3 regions of the Streptomyces sp. GbtcB7 genome follow, and region 1 is predicted to be linked to each of the others. Evidence: riboswitches for the same ligand, from Rfam matches in the RefSeq annotation. Region 1 holds a riboswitch; each other region holds the start of a gene.
The links. A riboswitch is a leader RNA that binds a small molecule or an ion and turns the genes downstream of it on or off. The one in region 1 is predicted to bind thiamine pyrophosphate.
Positions count from the first base shown of each region.

Region 1 (2,939 bases):
CGAAGCGCGCGAAGACATACGCGCCGGGGAGCGCGATCAGCAGCGTGAGCGCCGTGGAGGCGAGCGCCTGCCAGGTGGTGAACCACAGGACGTGCCGGATGTCGGACTGCGCGAGCACCTCACCGATCCGTCCGAACCGCCAGGCCCCGTCGATCTTGAGGCCACGGGCGACGATCGCGGCGACGGGATAGGCGAAGAAGACGGCGAAGAACGCGACGGGCAGGGCCATCAGCCCCATCCGCGTCGCGCTCTCCTTGCGGCTCCTTCGAGGCGCTACTTCAGTACGAGCGAGGTCCACGACTTGACCCACTGGTCACGGTTGGCGGCGATCTTGGCGGGCGCCAGGGTCTCGGGGTTCTTTGCCTGCGGGCCGAACTTCACGAACTCCTCGGGCACCTGGGCGGTCTCGCGGACCGGGTACACGAACATGTTCAGCGGCATGTCGTCCTGGAATTTGACGCTGATGAGGAAGTCGAGAAGCGCCTTGCCACCCTTGGTGTTCTTCGCGTTGCTCAGCAGCCCCGCGTACTCGACCTGGCGGAAGCAGGTGTCGCTCGCGACCCCGGTCGGCGCGGTCTTCGGCTTCGGGTCGGCGTAGATCACCTCGGCGGGCGGGGAGGAGGCGTACGAGACGACCAGCGGCCGGTCGGCCTTGGCCTTCTTGCCGCCCGCGGACCCGGAGAACTCGTCGTTGTAGGCCTGCTCCCAGCCGTCGACCACCTTCACGCCGTTGGCCTTGAGCTTCTTCCAGTAGTCCTGCCAGCCTCCCCCACTCTCGGCTCCGCTCGAGCGGGAGGTGCCCCCATCCCCGTACTTCGCGGCGGTCCCGAGCAGGAAGCCGAGGCCGGGCGAGGACGTGGCCGCGTTCTCGGTGACGAGGAGGTTCTTGTACGCGGGCTTGATCAGGTCGTCGAAGGAGGCCGGCGGGGCCAGCTTGTGCTTGCTGAAGTAGGCCTTGTCGTAGTTGACGCAGATGTCACCGGAGTCGATGGGCGTGACCCGGTGCCTGTCCTGGTCGATCCGGTACTGCTGGACGATCTGGTCGGAGCCCTTGGCCTCGTACGACTGGAACAGCCCGTTGTCGAGCGCGCGGGACAGCAGGGTGTTGTCGACGCCGAAGAAGACGTCGCCCTGCGGGTTGTCCTTGGTGAGGATGGCCTTGTTGACGGCCTGCCCGGCGTCGCCGTCCTTGAGGACCCTGACCTTGTACCCGGACTGCTTCTCGAAGTCCTCCAGCACGCTCTTCGACACGGCCCACGAGTCGTGGCTGACGAGCGTGACGGTCTTGGAGTCCCCGGCACCGCCGCTGTCGGAGGACCCGCACGCGGACAGCGTGACGAGGCCCAGCCCGATGACGACGGCCGTGGTCGTCCTCTTGGTGATCACTGAATTCCTCCTGGGATGACCAGGAAGAGACGCGGCCCTGCCCGGGATCCTCGGAAGGTTCCCGGGCAGGGCGCAACAGCTTGAGTGATGCCCGAACTTCCTACCCAGAATGACCTGGGCAAGGTTCAGAGGGTCTGCGGCCCACCGGTGCTCCGGCTACCGCACTCTCAGCGCTGTGGCGCTCCCCTGTCGGAATATGAAGATGTGGTTGGACCTCGCCAGATTACCGCTCGGTGGCGGCGAGCTGACCACAGGCTCCGTCGATCTCCTGGCCCCGGGTGTCCCGGACGGTCACCGGCACCCCGTGAGCCGCGATGGCCTCGACGAACGCCTTCTCGTCCTCGGGCCGCGAGGCGGTCCACTTCGAACCCGGTGTCGGGTTCAGCGGGATGAGGTTGACGTGTACGGGCTTGCCCCTGAGCAGCCGCCCGAGCCGGTCACCACGCCATGCCTGGTCGTTGATGTCCCGGATGAGGGCGTACTCGATGGACAGGCGACGCCCGGACTTGGCCGCGTACTCCCAGCCTGCGTCCAGCACCTCGCGCACCTTCCACCGCGTGTTGACGGGGACGAGGGTGTCGCGCAGCTCGTCGTCCGGGGCGTGCAGCGAGATGGCGAGGCGGCACTTGAAGCCCTCGTCGGAGAACCGGTGGATGGCGGGCACCAGCCCGACCGTCGACACGGTGATCCCGCGCTGCGAGAGCCCGAGCCCGTCCGGCTCGGGGTCGGTGAGCGCGCGGATGGCGCCCACCACTCGCTTGTAGTTGGCGAGCGGCTCGCCCATGCCCATGAAGACGATGTTGCTCAGCCGCGCCGGGCCGCCCGGGATCTCGCCGTCCCTGAGGGCCCGCATCCCGTCCACGATCTGGTGCACGATCTCGCCCGTGGACAGGTTCCGGTCCAGGCCGGCCTGTCCGGTGGCGCAGAACGGGCAGTTCATCCCGCAGCCCGCCTGCGAGCTGATGCACATGGTCACCCGGTCCGGGTAGCGCATCAGCACGGACTCGACGAGTGTGCCGTCGAACAGGCGCCACAGAGTCTTGCGGGTGGTGTCCTGGTCGGTCGACAGATGCCGCACGACCGTCATCAGCTCGGGAAGCAGCGCCTCCTGGAGCTTGCCGCGCGCGGCGGCCGGGATGTCCGTCCACTCCGCGGGATCGTGCGCGTACCGCGCGAAGTAGTGCTGCGAGAGCTGCTTGGCGCGAAACGGCTTCTCACCGATCGCGGCAACCGCCTCTTTGCGCTCGGCGGGCGTGAGGTCGGCGAGGTGCCGCGGCGGCTTCTTGGCTCCGCGGGGGGCGACGAATGTGAGTTCTCCGGGCTTCGGCATAACCCTTCCAGTGTCGCAGATCAACTCCGCCGGCCCAGGCCAGAGCGGGGTGGGGGCGGTCACCCGTGGGCGGCCTCTGTCAGCTTCGGTCGGCCTCGCACGGCCCAGGGACGGCCCAGCGCGGTACTCGGGCGGACCTTCCTGGCGATGTCAGTGCCGGTGGCTATGGTGCGACGACCATCGAGCGCGACTCATCGGGGAGGGGCCATGGGAGCCAAAACGG
Region 1 is NZ_JAGXJM010000032.1:144,213-147,151, forward strand. Features, by position in the region: gene KVT44_RS40435 (iron ABC transporter permease) at 1-238, opposite strand, end outside; gene KVT44_RS40440 (thiamine ABC transporter substrate binding subunit) at 274-1,383, opposite strand; TPP riboswitch at 1,466-1,584, opposite strand; gene rlmN (23S rRNA (adenine(2503)-C(2))-methyltransferase RlmN) at 1,610-2,716, opposite strand; gene KVT44_RS40450 (hypothetical protein) at 2,924-2,939, shown strand, end outside.

Region 2 (2,939 bases), on a different contig from region 1:
CGGGTCGTACGCCACCGGGGCCTCGCCGATGATGTTCGCCGCGACCGTGCGCGGCGCCTGGAGGGCGTTGTCCCAGTGGTGGACGAGGAGGCGCTCCTCGTAGCGGCCCGACGGGAAGGAGGCGCAGTCGCCGACCGCGTAGATGTCCGGCACGGAGGTGCGCAGGTGGCTGTCGGCGACCACTTCGCGGTGGGCGCCTAGCTCGATGCCGGAGCCGGCCAGCCAGGCGGTGGCGGGGCGCGCGCCGATGCCGACGACCACGGCGCCCGCCGGCACCCGCGTGCCGTCGTCAAGGACCACCGCGCCGGGCTCGACGCGCTCCACGCGCGCGTGGGTGCGCAGCGACGCGCCGCTGTCCGCGTACCAGGCGGTCATCGGCGCGGCCACCTCCGCGGGCAGCGCGCCGGCCAGCGGCCGGTCGGCGGCCTCGACGACCGTGACCGCGCACCCGGCCTCACGCGCCGCCGTCGCGAACTCCGCACCGATCCAGCCCGCCCCGACGACCACGATGTCGTGCTGCTGGGCGAGCACGGGGCGCAGCCGCTCGGCGTCGTCCAGGGTCCGCAGCAGATGGACGCCGGGGACGCCCTCCGAGCCCGGCAGCTGGATCGGTTCCGCGCCGGTCGCGAGGACCAGGACGTCGTAGGGCACCGGTCCTGCCTCGGTGTCCAGCTCGTGGTCCGCGGGGCGCAGGCCCAGCGCCTCGCAGCCGAGCCGCAGTTCGATGTCCAGCGCCTCGAAGTCGATGTCGAAGGCGGAGCCCTCGGCCTTGCCGAGCAGTACCGCCTTGGACAGGGGTGGCCGGTCGTACGGCTGGTGCGGCTCGGCGCCGATCAGCGTCACATCCCCGGTGAATCCCTGTTCCCGCAGGGCGACCGCCGTCTGTACGCCGGCCATGCCCGCACCCACGATGACGACCCGCCGTGCCGTACGCCCCTGCGCCCGCACCTGTGCCCGCGTCTGCTCGCTCACCTGATCACCATAGACAACTGACAATCTGTCAGTCAGGGGACGTGCGCAGTGACCTGTTCCACAACGCTCGTACCGCTCCCGTCCTGGGACTCCCAGTCCCAGGTCTCCTCCAGGCGCAACCGTCCGTCGGGCAGCTCCACGACCACGGACACGCAGTGGCCCGACGAGGTGCTGCCGTCGTGCTTCAGCTGCACGTACCGGAAGTCGAGGCGGTCGCCCTCCCGCGTCCCCACGAGGTGACCGCGTGCGACGTCCCCGCCCGCGTACTCGGCCCAGATCTCGCCGTCCTTCTCGTGGTACGTGAACCGGGTGCGCGTACCGACCTGCCCGGGGGCCTGGTCGGCGACCGGGGCGAGGACCAGGCCGTCGAGCGTACGGGCCATGGACGGAGGCTCCCTTACTGAGACATACGGCAGCGGGCTAGGGTGGCCAACGTGCTGCATCTCCCGGGGGGCGACCCCCGGACCCCCAGCACAAAAGATTACTCGCGGGAGCCCGGACGCACCGGGCTGAGAGGGAGGCTGGCGGCCTCCGACCGTACGAACCTGATCCGGGTCATGCCGGCGAAGGGAGGGGCTGGACACCCATGTCGCCTACGCGTACACCTGCACGTTCCTCGGATGCGCCGTCATCGGACGCACGTGTGTCAGACGTCCTCGTCATCGGGGGCGGGATCATCGGTCTCGTGACCGCCTGGCGGGCCGCGCAGCGCGGGTTCACCGTCGCGGTCGTGGACCCCGAGCCGGGCGGCGGGGCGGCACGGGTGGCCGCCGGAATGCTCGCCGCCGTCACCGAGCTGCACTACGGCGAGCAGACCCTGCTGGGCCTGAACCTCGCCTCCGCGCGCCGCTATCCCGACTTCGCCGCCGAACTCACCGAGGCGAGCGGCCAGGACCTCGGCTACCGCCGGTGCGGCACGCTGGCCGTCGCCATGGACGCCGACGACCGGGCCCACCTGCGCGAACTGCATGCCTTGCAACACCGCTCGGGGCTCGAATCGGAGTGGCTCAGCGGCCGGGAGTGCCGCCGTCTGGAACCCATGCTCGCGCCGGGCGTGCGCGGCGGGCTGCGGGTCGACGGCGACCACCAGATCGACCCGCGCCGGCTCGCGAAAGCCCTGGTCAAGGCGTGCGAGCGGGCCGGAGTGGAGTTCCATCGGACGTGGGCGGAGCGCTTGACCGTCGTACGGGACCGGGCCGCCGGGGTCGTCACGACGGGCGGCGAACGGCTGGCGGCGGGGCAGGTGGTGCTCGCCGCCGGGAGCCTGAGCGGAAAGCTCCCGGGCGTGCCCGCCGACGTGCTGCCGCCCGTACGGCCCGTGAAGGGTCAGGTGCTGCGGCTGACCGTGCCGAAGCGGTACGCGCCGTTCCTGAGCCGGACCGTGCGGGCCGTGGTGCGCGGCAGCCAGGTCTATCTGGTGCCGCGGGAGAACGGTGAGCTCGTCGTGGGCGCCACCAGCGAGGAGCTGGGCTGGGACACGACGGTGACCGCGGGCGGGGTCTACGAGCTGCTGCGCGACGCCCACGAGCTGGTGCCCGGGATCACCGAGCTGCCGCTCACCGAGACGCGCGCGGGCCTGCGGCCCGGGTCGCCCGACAACGCGCCGCTGCTCGGCCCGACCGCGCTCGACGGGCTGCTGCTGGCCACCGGGCACTACCGCAACGGCGTCCTGCTCACGCCCGTCACCGGGGACGCCATGGCGCACGTCCTGACCACCGGCGAGCTCCCGGAAGAGGCCCGCCCCTTCACCCCCGGGCGCTTCAGCACCGCACTCACGGAGCAGACCGTATGAACATCTTCGTCAACGGAGAGCGACGGCTCGTCGCCGCCGACACGGCCCTCGACACGCTCGTCGCCACCCTCACCGTCGCACCCTCCGGCGTCGCCGCCGCGCTCAACGAAACCGTCGTCCCGCGCACGCAGTGGTCGTCCACGGCCCTCTGCGAGGGAGACCGCGTCGAAGTCCT
Region 2 is NZ_JAGXJM010000034.1:75,111-78,049, reverse strand. Features, by position in the region: gene KVT44_RS41495 (NAD(P)/FAD-dependent oxidoreductase) at 1-972, opposite strand, end outside; gene KVT44_RS41490 (hypothetical protein) at 1,005-1,355, opposite strand; TPP riboswitch at 1,450-1,561, shown strand; gene thiO (glycine oxidase ThiO) at 1,559-2,764, shown strand; gene thiS (sulfur carrier protein ThiS) at 2,761-2,939, shown strand, end outside.
Region 2: it holds a riboswitch for thiamine pyrophosphate, as region 1 does, so the genes downstream of both, thiO (glycine oxidase ThiO) here and KVT44_RS40440 (thiamine ABC transporter substrate binding subunit) in region 1, are expected to answer to the same signal.

Region 3 (2,939 bases), on a different contig from region 1:
GCGGCACCCGCGTACGCCAGGACGAGCGTGTTGACGACCGATGCGATGTGGTCACGGCCGATCCGGATGCCCGCGCGGTACAGATCGCGCCAGCCCATCGTCGGGCTGGCCTCGTGCAGCTCCCAGACCGCCGAGGTCTGCGTCACCGTCACATCGTCGAGCACACCGAGCGAACCGATGATGACGCCCGCGAGCAGCAGACCGCTCATGTCGATGGACGGATACAGGCCGTGGATCAGACCGGTGTTGTCGTCCGTGTTGCCGGTCAGTGCCGCCCAGCCGATGAACTCCGAGCCGAGGATGCCGATCAGCACCAGAGAGAGCAGGGTGCCGAGCACCGCCACCGACGTACGGGCCGAGAGGCCGTGGCACATGTAGAGCGCGATCAGCATGATGGCGCTCGCCCCGACCACGGCCACGACCAGCGGATTCGAGCCCTGCAGGATCGCCGGCAGGATGAAGAAGGTCAGGATCACGAAGCTGATGGCCAGTGCGACCAGCGCCATGACACCGCGCATCCGGCCCACCACCACGACGGCCAGCGCGAAGATCCCGGCGAGCAGCGCCATCGGGAACTTCCGGTTCACATCGGTGACCGAGTACTGCAGATCCCTGGGCGCGGAGGGCTCGTACGCGGCCACGACCTTCTCGCCCTCGTGCAACTGCCGTGACTGGTCAGGCTGGATGATCTCCGTGAACGTACGGCCCTTGTCCTTGCCGGTGTCGATCCGGATCGTCGCCTTTTTGCAGTCGCCCGTCGCCTGTTGCTGCGCGGAGGAGCCCTCGGCGGTGGACGTGTCGCCGGTCGGGGTCTCCCCCGACGCGTTCACGGACTTGCAGCTGACCTTGTCGACCTTGGTGACCGTGGCCTGCTGGGTCTGCCGGTCGAAGCCGACGCCGGTGCGCTCGTGGGAAGGGGCGCCACCGGGCCAGAGCACCGCGAGACCCACGACGACCGCGGCGGCGAAGGGGATCAGAATGGCCGCGATGACCTTGCGCAGATGCTTGGAGACGGGCGTGGCGGGCCCATGGCTGTGACTGTGCGAGTGCCCAGATCCGTGCCCGTCCCCAGACCCGTGCCCGTCCCCACGGCCGTGCCCGTTCCCCGGCCCAGGTCCATTCCCGGACCCAGACCCAGACCCATGTCCGTGTCGGTCCCCGGGGCCGTGCCCGTGTCCCTCACCCGGTCCGTGCCCATGCCCGCCTCCTGGACCGGGGCCGGGGCCACCGCCCGGTCCGTGTCCGCGGCCGTCTCCGGAGCCAGGTCCATAGCCGTCTCCGGGACCGCGTCGGCGCGGCGGCTCGGACGGCGGGAACGGGGGCTGCTGCGTTGTGGTCACCGACCGATCATCGCAAGAACGGCGAGGGCCCTCTGTTCACCGCGCCAGATATGACGCTAGCGTGGAGTCACCTTTGCACACGCGGGAGCTCGGAGCACCGGGCTGAGAGGGCGCTGACCTCCGTCTTAGCGATGTTTCACGTGGAACGAGTGATGTTTCACAAGGGACGTCGGCAGACGGAATCCGCTGCGTCGACCGCCGAACCTGTTACCGGGTAATGCCGGCGTAGGGAGTAGGTCTCATGACCAACAAGGACGTACGCACGCCTGCCTCCAGCCAGACGGGCGGGGCGCCTGCCACGCCTGAGGGCGAACAGCCGCGGGAGGCCGGGAAGTCCATCGGCTGGCACAAGGGATACGTCGGGGGTTCGCGCCCCGATCTGCGGGTGCCGGTCCGTCAAGTGCACCTCACCAACGGGCAGTCCGTCACGCTGTACGACACCTCCGGCCCGTACACCGATCCGGTCGTCGACACCGACGTACGCAGGGGCCTCGCGCCACTGCGCGAGAACTGGATCATCGCCCGCGGTGACACCGAGGAGTACGCGGGCCGTCCCGTCCGTCCCGAGGACGACGGAATCAAGCACACCTCGCCGCGCGGGGGCCTGCGCAACCTCGACGCGGTCTTCCCGGGGCGGCCGCGCCAGCCGCGTCGAGGTCGTCCCGGAGAGGCGGTCACGCAGCTCGCGTACGCCCGGCGGGGCGAGATCACGCCCGAGATGGAGTTCGTGGCGGTCCGCGAGAACGTCGACCCCGAGGTCGTACGCGAGGAGATCGCCGCCGGTCGCGCGGTGCTGCCCGCGAACGTCAACCACCCGGAGATCGAGCCGATGATCATCGGCAAGCGGTTCCTGGTGAAGGTCAACGCCAACATCGGCAACTCCGCCGTCACCTCCTCCATCGAGGAGGAGGTCGAGAAGATGACCTGGGCGACCCGCTGGGGCGCGGACACGGTCATGGATCTGTCCACCGGTCGCAATATCCACACCACGCGGGAATGGGTCCTGCGCAACTCCCCCGTCCCCATCGGCACGGTGCCGCTCTACCAGGCTCTGGAGAAGGTGGACGGCCGCGCCGAGGAGCTGACCTGGGAGATCTACAAGGACACGGTCATCGAGCAGGCCGAGCAGGGCGTGGACTACATGACGGTCCACGCGGGCGTGCGGCTGCCGTACGTGCCGCTCACCGCGAACCGCAAGACCGGCATCGTCTCGCGCGGCGGCTCGATCATGGCGGCCTGGTGCCTCGCGCACCACAAGGAATCGTTCCTCTACGAGAACTTCGAGGAACTCTGCGAGATCCTCGCGGCGTACGACGTCACATACTCGCTCGGTGACGGGCTGCGGCCCGGGTCGATCGCGGACGCCAACGACGCAGCTCAGTTCGCGGAGTTGAGGACGCTCGGGGAACTCAACACGATCGCGAAGCGTTTTCATGTACAGACGATGATCGAGGGCCCGGGACATGTCCCGATGCACAAGATCAAGGAGAACATCGACCTTCAGCAGGAGATCTGTGATGAAGCTCCGTTCTATACGCTCGGCCCACTGACGACGGACGTCGCGCCGGCGTACGACCACATCACCTCCGGCATCGGTGC
Region 3 is NZ_JAGXJM010000019.1:119,449-122,387, reverse strand. Features, by position in the region: gene KVT44_RS29095 (YibE/F family protein) at 1-1,340, opposite strand, end outside; TPP riboswitch at 1,412-1,589, shown strand; gene thiC (phosphomethylpyrimidine synthase ThiC) at 1,582-2,939, shown strand, end outside.
Region 3: it holds a riboswitch for thiamine pyrophosphate, as region 1 does, so the genes downstream of both, thiC (phosphomethylpyrimidine synthase ThiC) here and KVT44_RS40440 (thiamine ABC transporter substrate binding subunit) in region 1, are expected to answer to the same signal.